DNA from 2 places in the Roseateles sp. FW305-36 genome. Region 1 is predicted to be linked to the other one. Evidence: predicted binding sites of a transcription regulator. Region 1 holds the regulator's gene; the other holds the start of a gene.
The links. The regulator NrdR, encoded in region 1, represses ribonucleotide reductase genes. The targets are predictions, from matches to a motif close to CACNANATNTNGTG.

Region 1 (7,413 bases):
CAGCGGCTGGTTCTTGCCGACGCCGGTGTTGACCAGCTCCGTGCGCGAGCCGCGCAGCAGGCCGGCGAACTGATACTCGGACAGGGAATCCGGCACCGGCGTAACGGCACCGAGGATGGTGGCCGGGTCCGCGCCCAGGGCCACGGCGATGGGGAATGGTTCGCCGGGATGAGTTAGAGAGAAGTCTCTGAAATCAAGTGCACCACCACGGTGCGCCAGCCAGCGCATGATGACCTGGCGACGCGAAATCAGCTGCTGGCGGTAGATGCCGAGGTTCTGGCGGGTGCGTGTCGGCCCCCGGGTGATGACCAGACCCCACGTGATCAGGGGGGCTGCGTCGTCCGGCCAGCAGGTCTGGATGGGCAGGCGGCCGAGGTCGATGTCGGAGCCCTCGAACACCTCTTCCTGGCAGGGCGCGCGGCGCTGCACGGCGGGCTTCATGTCCCACAGCGCCTTGGCCATCTGCAGCAGCTTCGCCGTGTCCTTCAGCCCCTTGGGCGGATCGGGCTCCTTGAGGCTGGCGAGCACCCGCCCGACATCCCTCAAATCGGCCAGAGAGTCAGCACCCATGCCGAGTGCGACGCGACGCGTTGTCCCGAAAAGATTGGTCAAGGCGGGGGTGGCATGGCCGGTCGGCGCCTCGAAAAGCAGGGCCGGTCCGCCGGCCCTCAGCACGCGGTCGCTGAGGGCCGTCATCTCCAGCACCGGCGAGACGTTTTCGCGCACGCGCTTGAGCTCGCCAAGGCCTTCCAGGCCGGCGATGAAGTCCCTCAGGTCGCTGTATTTCATAACCAAAAGTAGTTTTGAACGAGACAAACAGCCTTGACTGGTTATCTTCGACTCGTAAAATTCGGCCGCTTCGGGTTTTTACTGAAACCCAACCGGCCGGGTCCTCCGGGCACAGAGATGCCACAGACCAAGGCAATAGGCCGGGAAATTATCACCGTCGCTCCGCCCAGACCGCCCCGACAAGGCAGCCTGAGGCGGGCTGCGACACAAGGAGTCGCATGACGACACGTCAAGACCTGTTCAGCCTGGCTCGCCTCACGCGGGATTCGGCGTCGCTGTTCGTGAAGGACATCGGCAACGGCCTGCTCGTGGTCAGCCACAACACGCTGGCCCTCGTCGGGCTGGCCGTGGTGTCGGTGCTGCTGGTGTTCACGAGCCAGGCTGGCCTGCGCGAAAAGCTGGAAACGGCCACCCTGGGCTGGCTGAACGCCCGCCAGGAAGCCCGCGCCGAGGCCGAAGGCAACACGCTGATGGCCGCCGCCGAGCCGGATGCCATCGCCCGTGCCACCGCCACCGATCCCCGCGAACTGAGCCGTCAGCAGGCCGCCGTCGCCCACTGGCTGGCGCGCCGCTACAGCGTGGCACCCGAGCCCATCAGCCGCCTGGTGCAGGAAGCCTGGTCCGTCGGCCAGCGCGCCAAGGTCGAGCCGACGCTGATCCTGGCCATCATGGCCATCGAGTCACGCTTCAACCCTTTTGCCCAGAGTTCCGTGGGCGCCCAAGGCCTGATGCAGGTCATGACGCGGGTGCACGATGACAAGTACGAAGCCTTCGGCGGCACGCTGGCGGCCTTCGATCCGGTGACGAACCTGCGCGTCGGCGTGCAGGTGCTGAAGGAATGCATGCAGCGCGCCGGTGGCCTGGAAGAAGGCCTGCGCTACTACGTCGGCGCGGCCAACCTGGCCGAAGACACCGGCTATGCCGCCCGCGTGCTGGCCGAGCATGAAATGCTGAAGGCGGTCGCCGCCGGCCGCACGGTGCCGACCATGACGACCGTGCGTCCGCCGATGCGCGAGGCCGCGTCGGCCCCCACGGGTGGCGATTCCGCGCAGGTGGCCTTGCTCCGCTGAGAAAGCCACCCCCATGCTCACGGCGCGCAAGACCCTCGAGCGTGGGCGCCGCTGGCATACACTGGGCGTTCACGCGACTGGCGATCAGGGTCACGAGCTGACCCGAGGTGGGACACCACCGGGGAGCGTGAGGCGGTTTTTGCGAACCGCTTTCAGCCGTTCGCCTGGGCAGCCTTGGACGTCACGCCTGCCGTGGTCGCCTTGGATTTACCGCCTGACCTTCGGAACACCAGCATGTTTGACCGCAACACCTCCACCCTCGCCCTGGTCGACCCCGAGCTCTGGACCGCCGTCCAGAACGAGAACCGCCGCCAGGAAGACCATATCGAGCTGATTGCCAGCGAGAACTACACCTCGCCGGCCGTCATGCAGGCGCAAGGCAGCCAGCTGACCAACAAGTACGCCGAGGGCTACCCCGGCAAGCGCTACTACGGCGGCTGCGAGTACGTCGACGTCGTCGAGCAGCTCGCCATCGACCGCCTTAAAGCATTGTTCGGTGCCGAATACGCCAACGTGCAGCCCAACTCCGGCTCGCAGGCCAACCAGGGTGCTTTCTTCGCGCTGCTGCAGCCCGGCGACACCATCATGGGCATGAGCCTGGCCGAAGGCGGCCACCTGACCCACGGCATGGCCCTGAACATGAGCGGCAAGTGGTTCAACGTCATCTCCTACGGCCTGAACGCCAAGGAAGAGATCGACTACGACGCCATGGAAGCCCTGGCCCGCGAGAAGAAGCCCAAGCTCATCATTGCCGGCGCCTCCGCCTATTCCCTGCGCATCGACTTCGAACGCTTCGGCAAGATCGCCAAGGAGATCGGCGCCTACTTCATGGTGGACATGGCCCATTACGCCGGCCTGATCGCCGCGGGCGTCTATCCCAACCCCCTGCCCCACGCCGACGTCGTCACGTCCACCACCCACAAGAGCCTGCGCGGCCCGCGCGGCGGCATCATCCTGACGAACGACGAGGCGATCGCCAAGAAGATCAACTCGGCCATCTTTCCCGGCATCCAGGGCGGCCCGCTGATGCACGTCATCGCCGGCAAGGCCGTGGCCTTCAAGGAAGCGCTGACGCCCGAGTTCAAGGCCTACCAGCAGCAGGTCGTGAAGAACGCCAAGGTGCTGGCCGACACGCTGATCGAGCGCGGCCTGCGCATCGTCTCCGGCGGCACCGAGAGCCATGTCATGCTGGTGGACCTGCGCCCCAAGAACCTGACCGGCAAGGAAGCCGAGGCCATCCTGGGCGCCGCCCACATGACCTGCAACAAGAACGGCATCCCCAACGACCCGCAGAAGCCCATGGTCACCAGCGGCATCCGCCTGGGCACGCCGGCCATGACGACGCGCGGCTTCAAGGAAGAGGAGGTCCGCCAGACCGCCCACCTGATCGCCGACGTGCTGGACAAGCCGCATGACGAGGCCAACCTGGCTGCCGTGCGCGAGAAGGTCGCCAAGCTGACGGCGGCCTTCCCGGTCTACCGCGGTTAATTCCCCGCAATGCGCTGCCCGTTCTGCTCTCACACCGAGACCCAGGTCGCCGAGACCCGGGAATCGGACGAGGGCGACGTCGTCCGGCGCCGGCGCCGCTGCCTGTCCTGCGACAAGCGCTTCACGACCTATGAGCGGCCGGACATCGCCCTGCCCTCGGTCGTCAAGAAGGACGGGCGGCGCGCCGATTTCGACGCCTCCAAGCTGCGCGCCTCCATGCAACTGGCCCTGCGCAAGCGGCCGGTCAGCGTCGAGCAGATCGATGCGGCCATCAATCGCATCGAGGAAAAGCTGCTCGCCAGCGGTGCGCGCGAGATCGCGTCCACCCGCCTGGGTGAACTCGTCATGCGCGAGCTCAAGCGCATCGACAAGGTCGCCTATGTGCGCTTCGCCTCCGTCTACCGCAGCTTCGAGGACGTCGACGAGTTCCGCCAGCTGATCCGCGAGATCTGACGCCTGGCTGAGCCCATCCCTCTTTCGGGGGATGTTGGGGGGACGCCGCCGCGGCCCCTCCCCCGTTGATCCGCCCAAAGGAGGAAAGACGTCACGGTCGGTGGTTTCTAGAGTTCGTTCATTCGCAACGAACCCAGGGAATCGCCATGAACCGCATCGCCAACACCCGCCGCCAAAGCCGTGGGTTCACCCTTGTCGAACTCTGCGTCGGCGTCGGCATCTGCGCCGCCGTCGCCGGCCAGGCCGTGCCCGCCATGGGCACGCTGCGCCAGCAGCAAAAGCTGCGCGTCAGCGCCGAGGCCCTGGCCGACAACCTGCGCCTGGCGCGCAGCGAGGCGGCCCGCCTGAGCGACTCGGTCTACTTCCGCGTCAGCGGCAAAGGCGCCAACGCCTGCTATGTGATGTATATCGGCGGCAAGGACGACTGCGATTGCGCCGGCGGCCAGCCGGTCTGCAAGAAGCTGAGCAGCCATGTCATCAAGGCCGAGTGGCTGCCCGCCAGCAAGCCGGTGCGGCTGAGCAGCAATGCCGAGACCCTGGAGTTCCAGCATCGCCAGGGCCTGGTCACCCAGACGGGCAGCATCGAACTCAGCGTCAGCGGCGGCCAGACCATCCGCCAGGTCGTGGCCATCACCGGGCGGGTGCGCAGCTGCTACGTGGGCACCAACAAGGTCAGCGCGATGGCGAAATGCGCCTGATGCTCCCTCATTCGTGGTGGATGCCGACTAGCGGCGCAATTCGACGGATGAACGGCATTTGTAACAACGAGTCACCGTGAAGTGCTGCCCAAAATCGACTCATGCGCACCTGCACACGCCCGCGACGCCACGGTTTTACCCTCATCGAGCTGATGGTTGCGCTGGCCATCGCCGGCATCCTCGCCGCGATTGCCTATCCCGCCTACACCGCGCACATGCAGCGCGCCCGGCGCGCGGATGCCATTTCGGCCTTGACCGCCGTCATGCAGGCCCAGGAGCGTTTTCGCAGCAACAACTCCACCTATGCGTCGACGGTCGCTGCCCTGGGTGTGAACATCAGCCAGATCACTCCGCTCTATGACGTCACGCTGAGCGGCGTCGGCGCCGTGCCGGGCTTCGGCATCGGCTACGTCGCGACGGCGACGCCCATCAGTACCGGCAAACAGGCCCGCGACGTGACCTGCAAGACCCTGGTCGTGACGCTGACCGGTGCCACGCCCCTGTACTCCGCGACCGGCGACCCCGGCAACAGCGGGGCCGACAGGGACACCAGCACCGAATGCTGGCCCCGCTAGCCATGAAGAAGCAGTTTCATGAGCTCAAGGCCCGCGTGGCGGGCCTGACCTTGATTGAAATCCTGGTAAGCCTGGGCGTGATCGCCATCATCCTGGCCGTGGCCGTGCCCTCGATGGCCGACCTGCTGGAGAAGCGCCGCGTCATCGCCGCGGCCGAGGAAGTGGCCGGCGTCCTGAACTACGCCAAGGCCGAAACGAATTCGACCAACTCCCTTCTGTTCGTCCGCTTCGATCCCGATCCGGCCAACAAGCTGAGTTGCGCCCTGGTCGCCACAACGGCGCCGCTCAACCGCTGCCGCTGCTATCTGCCGGCCAACAACGTCTGCCCGAACACCACCCAGAGGGCGCTGCGCCTGTTCCAGTTGCCCAGGAACCATGTGAAGTTCGACGCCAGCGCCACCACCTGGGCCGGTTCGCCCAACAACATCCGTTTCATGCGCGAACAAAACCGAATGGAAACCGAGGGCTTCCAGGTCAATGTGGAGGGGCTGAGCAGGGGCTTCAAGCTGCGCGTCGAGGTCAATTTGATCGGACGAGTCAGGGTCTGTTCGCCCAACGGCGACATGAGCGGGTACACCCCATGCTGAGTACTTTCCATCGCGGTCCGGGCGGCACCCAGCGGGGCATGGGTCTGGTTGAACTGATGGTGGGCATCACCGTCGGCCTGATCGTCACGGCCGGCGCGGCCGTCGTGGCCACGCGCCAGATCAACGAACACCGCCGGCTGATGCTGGAAGTCCAGATGCAGCAGGATTTGCGGATCGCCGCCGACCTGTTGCAGCAGGAAATGCGCAGGGCCGGCTATCGCGGCCTGCCTGCCAGTGGTGTCTGGGAGCCGGCGCGCAATGGTGGCGCCACGCCCGCCGCCGACGCCGCTTCCAGCCCCTATGCCGAGCTGACCCTGGGCGCTGCGAATGCCGACCTCTACTACCGCTATGCAAAAGCGACGGGTGGCGTCCTGAACACGAGCAATGTCCTGGCGAACAACGAGCAGTTCGGCGTTCGCTGGGATACCGGCAACCAGGCGCTCTATATCCAGCTGGGCCTGGTCAACGGCCGGCCCAACTGGCAGCCCATCACCGATCCCGACGTCGTCAGGATCACGAATTTCGTGCCCAGCATCGTCACGCAGCAGATCCCCCTCGACGATCTTTGCGATCCTTCCTGCAAGGCCCTGGGCAACTGCCCGACGCAAACCATCAGGCGGGTCGACTTCACCATCCAGGCCGTCGCCAAGTCCGACCCCAACGTCACGCGCACCTTGAACGTCAAGGAAAAGATCCGCACCGACGACATCAGCGGGATGTGCCCATGAAGCGCGCGTTTGCCATCGCCCAAGCCCGTCCGCAGCGCGGTGCGGCCACGCTGGTCGTGGTCATGGTGCTCTTCCTCGTGATGGCGCTGCTGGCCGCCTACGCCAACCGCAGCCTGATGTTCGAACAGCGCATCGCCGGCAGCTATTACCGCGCCAGCATGGCCCAGGAAATGGCGGAAGGCGCCACCGAGTGGACGCTGGCCATGTTGAATGGCACGGCCATCAACAACAGCTGCACTCCGATCGCCACCGGTGGCACGCGCTTCGTCGACCTGTACCTGAACGTGTCGCCGGATGACCGCGCGACGACGAGCCAGATCACGACGCCCCTGCCCAGCCTTGCCGTCGACTGCTCCTCGACCGGCACCGGCCTCACCTGCCGCTGCCCCCAGCCCAACACGCGCGCGGTCCAGCCTCCCACGCCGCTCGCCGGTGCCCTGATTCCGAGTTTTGGCGTTGCCGTAGGCACCGACCCCACCCTGCACTACGGCAGCTTCGAGGTGACCACCTATGGTTGCACCGACAGCAGCGTCGACAACTGCGCCAGCACGGATGCCGAAGCGCGCAGCCAGACGGCGGCGGCCATGGCCGTGCACAAGACCTCCATCGGCTTCATCGGTGCCGTGCCGTCCTCGCCCGCCGCCCCGCTGACCGTCAGGGGCAATCTGACGACCTCGGGCGTCGGCGGCCTGGGACTGCACAATACCGATCCGCGCTCCGGCGGCCTGCTCGTCGTCTCGGGTGGCCCTGCGCCGGCCCTGGACGACAGCCGCATGGACAGCGTGCCGGGCACGCCGGCGAGCCAGGCGAGCCTCTTCAACGACGACTACCTCCTCAACCTGCCGAACACCCAGGTCGGCGACGACACCTTCTTCCGCAACTTCATGGGCGTGGTGCCCAGCCGCTATCCCAACCACCCGGCGGCCCGCCAGCTCGCCTGCGGAGGCGGCGACTGCTCGGCGAATCTGGTCAACGCCTTCAACGCCGGCATGCGCATGCTGATGGTTCCGGCGGGCATGACGATC
Region 2 (7,413 bases), on a different contig from region 1:
GAGCCTTTCTTTTCGACGCGCAGCCGCGGCTCGGGCCTGGGCCTCTATATTTGCCGTGAGCTGTGCGAGCGCCACGGCGCCCACATCGACTACCGCCGCGCCGCCGACGCGACGGCCAACGAGTTCCGCGTGCGCATCCGCACGCCCCCATCTGCATTTTCTGCATGACTACGCCGCCTGTTCGCCTGCTGGTCGTCGATGACGAGCCCGACCTGCGCACGCTCTATGAGCTGACGCTGCTGCGCGAGGGCTACGAGATCGACAGCGCCGGATCGGTGGGCGAGGCGCTGGAGCATCTGCAGGCCGAGACCTACAGCGCCGTCATCACCGACATGAAGCTGCCCGATGGCTCGGGCCTGGCCTTGCTGCGCTGGCTGGAGCAGGCGGGGCGGCCGGAGAAGGCCATCGTCATCACGGCCTTCGGTTCGGCGGAGAACGCTGTCGAGGCCTTGAAGGCCGGGGCTTACGACTACCTCACCAAGCCGGTCGATCTGCGCCAGTTCCGTCTCGTCGTCGGTTCGGCCTTGGGCCGGGTGGTCGCCGAGCCGGCGCCGATCGAAGAGGCGCCCGCGCAGGCCGGGCCGGCCACGGCGCTGCGCCTGGTGGGCGAATCCACGCCTATCCGCGCGGTGCGGGCGCTGATCGACAAGGTCGCGCGCAGCATGGCGCCGGTGCTGGTGCAGGGCGAGTCGGGCACGGGCAAGGAACTGGTGGCGCGCGCCATCCATGACCACGGTGCGCGCGCCGAGCGGCGCTTCGTTGCCGTCAACTGCGGGGCCATTCCCGAGAACCTGCTCGAGGCCGAGTTCTTCGGCTATCGCAAGGGGGCCTTCACCGGCGCCAACGAGGACCGCGAGGGCTTTTTCCAGGCAGCCGATGGTGGCACGCTCTTCCTCGACGAGATCGGCGACCTGCCGCTGGCCATGCAGAGCAAGCTGCTGCGCGTCATCCAGGAGCGTTCGGTGCGACCGGTCGGCGCGACGGCCGAAAGCCCCATCAATGTGCGCATCCTCAGCGCGACGCACAAGGACCTGGCCGCCGAAGTCGCGGCGGGGCGTTTTCGTCAGGACTTGTTCTACCGCCTCAACGTCATCCAGATTCGCGTGCCGCCGCTGCGTGAGCGCCTCGAGGACCTGGGCCTGATCAGCACGCGCGTGCTGACGCGCATCGCCCAGGATGCCGGCGTGTCGCCTGCGCCGCGGCTGACGGCGGGGGCGCTGCAGACGCTGTCGCGCTATGCCTTCCCGGGCAATGTGCGCGAGCTGGAGAACCTGCTGCATCGCGCCCTCGCGCTTTCGGGGGGCGAGTGGATAGACGCCGACGACCTCGGCCTGCCCGACACCCTGCTGGACGAGAGCCGCAGCGAATCGCAGTTCGGTGGGCTGGTCGACCTGCCCGTCGAGGCGGCGCCCGTGGCCGAGGGCGTGTCCCTGCCCGAGGAGTTGCCGTCCGATCTGGCGCGCTATCTCGACGAGGTCGAGCGGGCCATCCTGCTGCGTGCGCTGGAGCTGCACCGCTTCAACCGCACGGCGGCGGCGGCCAGCCTCGGCCTGTCGCTGCGGCAGATCCGCTATCGCATGGCGCGGCTGGCGATCTCGGCCGGGGACAGCTGAATATTCCCTCTCGGGATTTGCCCTGCTTGAATCCGCGGCGGGTCTGCGCGCAAGGGTGGGCGCAGCAGCGCAGATCGAGTATTGGCGCGGCCTCGCGGCGGGTTTTGGCCCGCATGCTCAATGCCCATGCGGGTTGTCGCTTGCAAGCCCCGTATTGATCGGCACAAGCGGCGCGCACCCTCGGTTTTTGGGAGATGGGTGACCCTGGGTTTCACACTATCCGTAGTGGCTTGAGGGGGAGGGGTGCCACATATATAGTGTTCTCTCGTGCTATCCTGCTGACCCAGTCGACCCCCCATGACCATCTCTCTGGACGCGCTGTTCGCCGAGGCCTGTGGCCCGCGGCGACACACCAGGGAAGCGTGCCGCCAAGCCGGCCGCGTCATGGACCGGCAGGGACGAAACACCTCTTTAGAAGCCCCCCACGATGCGATGGCCCGCCCCCGGGTTCGAGCCGCGCATCGCTTTGCAGTTTTTCGATAAAGGATTCCCTCATGCAACAAGCCGTCTCCGGCCAGGCCAGCGCCATTGCCGCACCGGTCGCGTTTGAATCCGACGCGCCCGCAGCCGCCATCCAGCCCACACTGTCGACCTACCAGGCCTACCAGATCATTCGCCGCAACGGCGCCGTGGTCTCGTTCGAGCCGAGCAAGATCGCCGTCGCGCTGATGAAGGCTTTCCTGGCCGTGCACGGCACCAGTGGTGCTGCTTCGGCGAGCGTGCGTGAGACGGTGGAACAGCTGACCCAGAACGTCGTGCGCGCCCTGCTGCGTTCGCGTCCGAGCGGTGGCACCTTCCATATCGAAGACGTGCAGGACCAGGTCGAGCTGGGCCTGATGCGCAGCGGCCAGCATGACGTGGCCCGCGCCTATGTGCTTTACCGCGAGCGCCGTGCCCAGGAGCGCGCCGCCCAGGGCGAAGCCACGCGCGCGGCCGAGCCCCAATTCATGGTGATGGACGGCGGCGAGCGTCGTCCGCTGGACCTCGGCGCGCTGAAGTCGCTGATCGCCTCGGCCTGCGAGAACCTCGGCGCCGACGTGAAGCCCGAGCCCGTGCTGGCCGAGACCCAGCGCAATCTGTATGACGGCGTCGCCATCGACGAGGTCTACAAGGCCGCCATCCTGGCCGCCCGCACGCTGATCGAGAAGGACCCCGGCTACAGCCGCGCCACTGCCCGCCTGCTGCTGCACACCATCCGCCGCGAGATCGTCGGTGGTGAAGTGACGCAGGCCGAGATGCAGGCCCGCTATGCCGAGTACTTCCCCGGCTACATCAAGAAGGGCATCAAGGCCGAGCTGCTCGACGAGAAGCTGGGCCAGTACGACCTGGCCAAGCTGGGCGCCGCGCTGAAGGCCGAACGTGACCTGCAGTTCGACTACCTCGGCCTGCAGACCCTGTACGACCGCTACTTCCTGCACATCGAAGACGTGCGCATCGAGATGCCGCAGGCCTTCTTCATGCGCGTGGCCATGGGTCTGGCTCTCGGCGAGATCGACCGGGAAGCCCGCGCCATCGAGTTCTATGAAGTGCTGTCCAGCTTCGACTTCATGTCGAGCACGCCGACCCTGTTCAACTCCGGCACGCGCCGCTCGCAGCTGTCGAGCTGCTATCTGACGACGGTTTCTGACGACCTCGACGGTATTTATGAGGCGCTGAAGGAAAACGCGCTGCTGTCCAAGTTCGCCGGCGGCCTGGGCAATGACTGGACCCCGGTGCGCGCTCTGGGCTCGCACATCAAGGGCACCAACGGCAAGTCGCAAGGCGTCGTGCCCTTCCTGAAGGTCGTCAACGACACGGCCGTCGCCGTGAACCAGGGCGGCAAGCGCAAGGGCGCCGTCTGCGCCTATCTGGAATCCTGGCACCTGGACATCGAAGAGTTCCTGGACCTGCGCAAGAACACCGGCGACGACCGCCGCCGCACCCACGACATGAACACGGCGAACTGGATTCCCGACCTGTTCATGAAGCGCGTGATGGATGGCGGCCACTGGACGCTGTTCAGCCCCTCGACCTGCCCTGACCTGCACGACAAGTTCGGCAAGGCCTTCGAGGAAGCCTATGTCGGCTACGAGAACAAGGTCGACCGCGGCGAGCTCAAGCTCTTCAAGCGCATGCCGGCCAAGGACCTGTGGCGCAAGATGCTGTCGATGCTGTTCGAGACGGGTCATCCCTGGATCACGTTCAAGGACGCCTGCAATGTGCGCAGCCCGCAGCAGCATGTCGGCGTCGTGCACTCGTCCAATCTGTGCACCGAGATCACGCTGAACACCAACGACAGCGAGATCGCCGTCTGCAACCTCGGCTCCGTCAACCTGGCCCAGCACATCAAGGATGGCGCCATCGACCAGGTCAAGCTGAAGAAGACGACGCGCACGGCCATGCGCATGCTCGACAACGTCATCGACATCAACTACTACGCCGTCAAGAAAGCCCGCGACTCCAACCTGCGCCACCGCCCGGTCGGCCTGGGCATCATGGGCTTCCAGGACGCGCTGTACCAGCTGCGCACGCCTTACGCATCCGAAGCCGCCGTCGAATTCGCCGACCGTTCGATGGAAGCCGTCTGCTATCACGCCTACTGGGCCTCGACGGAACTGGCCGAGGAACGCGGCCGCTATTCGTCCTACAAGGGCTCGCTGTGGGACCGCGGCATCCTGCCCATCGACTCCATCGATCTGCTGGCCGAGCAACGCGGCGGCTATGTCGAAGTGGACCGCTCGACGACGCTGGACTGGGATTCGCTGCGTGGCCGCATCGCCCACTTCGGCATGCGCAACAGCAATTGCATCGCCATCGCCCCGACGGCCACCATCTCCAACATCATCGGCGTGGACGCGTCGATCGAGCCCTGCTTCGGCAATCTGTCGGTCAAGTCCAACCTGTCCGGCGAGTTCACCGTCATCAACGAATCGCTCGTGCGTGACCTCAAGGCGCTGGGCCTGTGGGACGACGTGATGGTCATGGACCTCAAGCACTTCGACGGTTCGCTGCGCCGCATCGACCGCGTGCCCGACGACATCAAGGCGCTGTACGCCACCGCCTTCGAAGTCGACACCGTCTGGCTGATCGAAGCCGGCGCGCGTCGTCAGAAGTGGATCGACCAGGCGCAGAGCCTGAACATCTACATGGCCGGCGCTTCCGGCAAGAAGCTCGACGAGACCTACAAGCTGGCCTGGACGCGCGGCCTGAAGACGACCTACTACCTGCGCACCATCAGCGCGACGCAGGCCGAGAAGAGCACGGTGACGCGCTCCGGTCAGCTCAACGCGGTGTCGTCGGGCGCAGCACCCGTGATGGCCGCACCGGCCGCTCCGGTTGCCGTCGTCGAGCCCGAACTGCCGGCCACCGACATGAAGTTCTGCGCCATCGACGACCCCGGTTGCGAGGCCTGCCAGTAAGCGGAAGTGGATGTGCGAACTTGTATAGACAAGTTCGCACATCCTGTTTTCGATGTCGTCGCGCAACAAACTTTGCGCGAATGATGCAAATAGCAGTTGCTGGTTCTTGTTGATTTGCACAAGCACTGCGGATAATTCGAAGTGATAGGAAGCACACCATGCTGGATTGGGACGAAGACCTGAAGTCCACTGATACCCCCACCGCGAAACCTCTCGCGGCCATGCCTTCGGCGACGCACGCATCGGCGTCTCTGCGCGAAGCTGCCAGCGTCTCCATCCCCGCTCCCCAACTGTCCGGCGAAGCCACGACCGCGCGTCGCGTGAAGGCCGCCGACAAGCGCATCATCAACGGCCAGACCGACGTCAACCAGCTGGTGCCGTTCAAGTACAAGTGGGCTTGGGAGAAGTACCTCGCCACCTGCGCCAATCACTGGATGCCGCAGGAAGTGAACATGAGCCGCGACATCGCGCTCTGGAAGGATCCCAACGGCCTGACCGAAGACGAGCGCCGCATCATCAAGCGCAACCTCGGCTTCTTCGTCACCGCCGACTCGCTGGCCGCGAACAACATCGTGCTGGGCACCTACCGCCACATCACGGCGCCCGAGGCTCGCCAGTTCCTGCTGCGCCAGGCCTTTGAAGAAGCCATCCACACCCACGCTTATCAATACATCGTTGAAAGCCTGGGCCTGGACGAGAGCGAGATCTTCAACGCCTACAACGAAGTCCAGTCCATCCGCGACAAGGACGAGTTCCTGATCCCCTTCATCGGCGCGATCATGGACCCGAACTTCCGCACCGGCACGCCCGAGAACGACCAGACCCTGCTGAAGAGCCTGATCGTCTTCGCCTGCCTGATGGAAGGCATGTTCTTCTACGTCGGCTTCACGCAGATCCTGGCCATGGGCCGCCAAAACAAGATGACGGGTGCTGCCGAGCAGTACCAGTACATCCTGCGCGACGAGTCCATGCACTGCAATTTCGGCATCGACCTGATCAACCAGATCAAGCTTGAGAATCCGCACTTGTGGACGGCCGAATTCAAGGCCGAGATCAAGGCGCTGTTCCTGAAAGCCGTCGAGCTCGAATACCGCTACGCCGAGGACACCATGCCGCGCGGCGTGCTGGGCCTCAACGCTTCCATGTTCAAGGGCTATCTGCGCTTCATCGCCAACCGCCGTGCGGTGCAGATCGGCCTCGAAGCCCTGTTCCCGAACGAAGAAAACCCCTTCCCGTGGATGTCCGAGATGATCGACTTGAAGAAGGAACGCAACTTCTTCGAGACCCGCGTCATCGAGTACCAATCGGGCGGGGCCCTGAGCTGGGACTGAACCCCAGCCGCAACCCGATCAAGACCTGGCCAATGCAGTCACCGAGCGAAACCCGCATCAACACCCTCGAGGTGGCGGGGCTGCATGGCGATCCCATTCACCGTACCGAGGCGTTCCTCCTGAGCGACTCTCGGACGGTGAATAACCGTAGCCGCACGGACCGGTCCGTGCGGGACGGTGTCTTTTCCACTTGATCAAGGAGAAAACCATGGCAACTGCAAAGACCCCGGCTAAGGCCGCACCGAAGAAGGCCCCGGCGAAGAAGGCCGCTCCGGCCAAGAAGGCGGCTCCGGCGAAGAAGGCCGCTCCGGCCAAGAAGGCGGCTCCGGCGAAGAAGGCCGCTCCGGCCAAGAAGGCTCCGGCGAAGAAGGCCGCTCCGGCCAAGAAGGCCCCGGCGAAGAAGGCCGCTCCGGCCAAGAAGGCTCCGGCGAAGAAGGCGGCTCCGGCCAAGAAGGCTGCTCCGGCGAAGAAGGCCGCTCCGGCCAAGAAGGCGGCTCCGGCGAAGAAGGCCGCTCCGGCCAAGAAGGCTGCTGCCCCCAAGAAGGCTGCTCCCAAGAAGGCTGCTGCCCCCAAGAAGGCTGCTCCCAAGAAGGCCGCTGCCCCCAAGAAGGCTGCCGCCAAGCCTGCTGCGAAGCCTGCTGCCAAGAAGGCCGCTGCTCCGAAGAAGGCTGCCGCCAAGCCTGCCCCTGCTGCCAAGCCTGCCGCTGCTGCGCCCGCTCCTGCCGCCAAGACGGCTCTGAGCCCGCAAGCTGCCTGGCCCTTCCCGACCGGCAACAAGCCCTAATCCGGCGATACGCTGACTCATCCGCGGGTGGCTTGCCCACCCGGCTCAAGATGAATCAGACAACCCGGCCCGAGTTTCTCGGTGCCGGGTTTTTTCTTGCCCGTGCCTTCCGTGGCTGCTGCGGCGGGCGTGCGTCTGCTAACGCCCTGTTCTGGCGATGCGGCCTGGTCCTACGCGGCGGGACCGTCTGCGGAACTAGACTTGTTTCGGGGCGCAGACCCCTTGCCTCTCTCCCCGCAGCACGACAGCTTGCGCCGGCCTCGATGCATGATCCTGGCCGCTGGGCT

Region 2: a site for NrdR is predicted at 1,860-1,873, ahead of AC3WOE_RS09235 (ribonucleoside-diphosphate reductase subunit alpha). Genes of this name have one in related genera too.

What each region holds. Positions count from the first base shown of each region.
Region 1 covers NZ_JBYSZK010000010.1:205,739-213,151, reverse strand. Annotated here, with positions in the region: gene ubiD (4-hydroxy-3-polyprenylbenzoate decarboxylase) at 1-789, opposite strand, end outside; gene AC3WOE_RS19585 (lytic transglycosylase domain-containing protein) at 1,008-1,859, shown strand; ZMP/ZTP riboswitch at 1,923-2,036, shown strand; gene glyA (serine hydroxymethyltransferase) at 2,094-3,347, shown strand; gene nrdR (transcriptional regulator NrdR) at 3,357-3,800, shown strand; gene AC3WOE_RS19570 (GspH/FimT family pseudopilin) at 3,947-4,498, shown strand; gene AC3WOE_RS19565 (type IV pilin protein) at 4,600-5,073, shown strand; gene AC3WOE_RS19560 (pilus assembly FimT family protein) at 5,109-5,660, shown strand; gene AC3WOE_RS19555 (PilW family protein) at 5,699-6,388, shown strand; gene AC3WOE_RS19550 (PilX N-terminal domain-containing pilus assembly protein) at 6,385-7,413, shown strand, end outside.
Region 2 covers NZ_JBYSZK010000004.1:122,606-130,018, reverse strand. Annotated here, with positions in the region: gene AC3WOE_RS09245 (sensor histidine kinase) at 1-168, shown strand, start outside; gene AC3WOE_RS09240 (sigma-54-dependent transcriptional regulator) at 165-1,613, shown strand; gene AC3WOE_RS09235 (ribonucleoside-diphosphate reductase subunit alpha) at 2,108-5,011, shown strand; gene AC3WOE_RS09230 (ribonucleotide-diphosphate reductase subunit beta) at 5,170-6,342, shown strand; gene AC3WOE_RS09225 (histone) at 6,551-7,126, shown strand.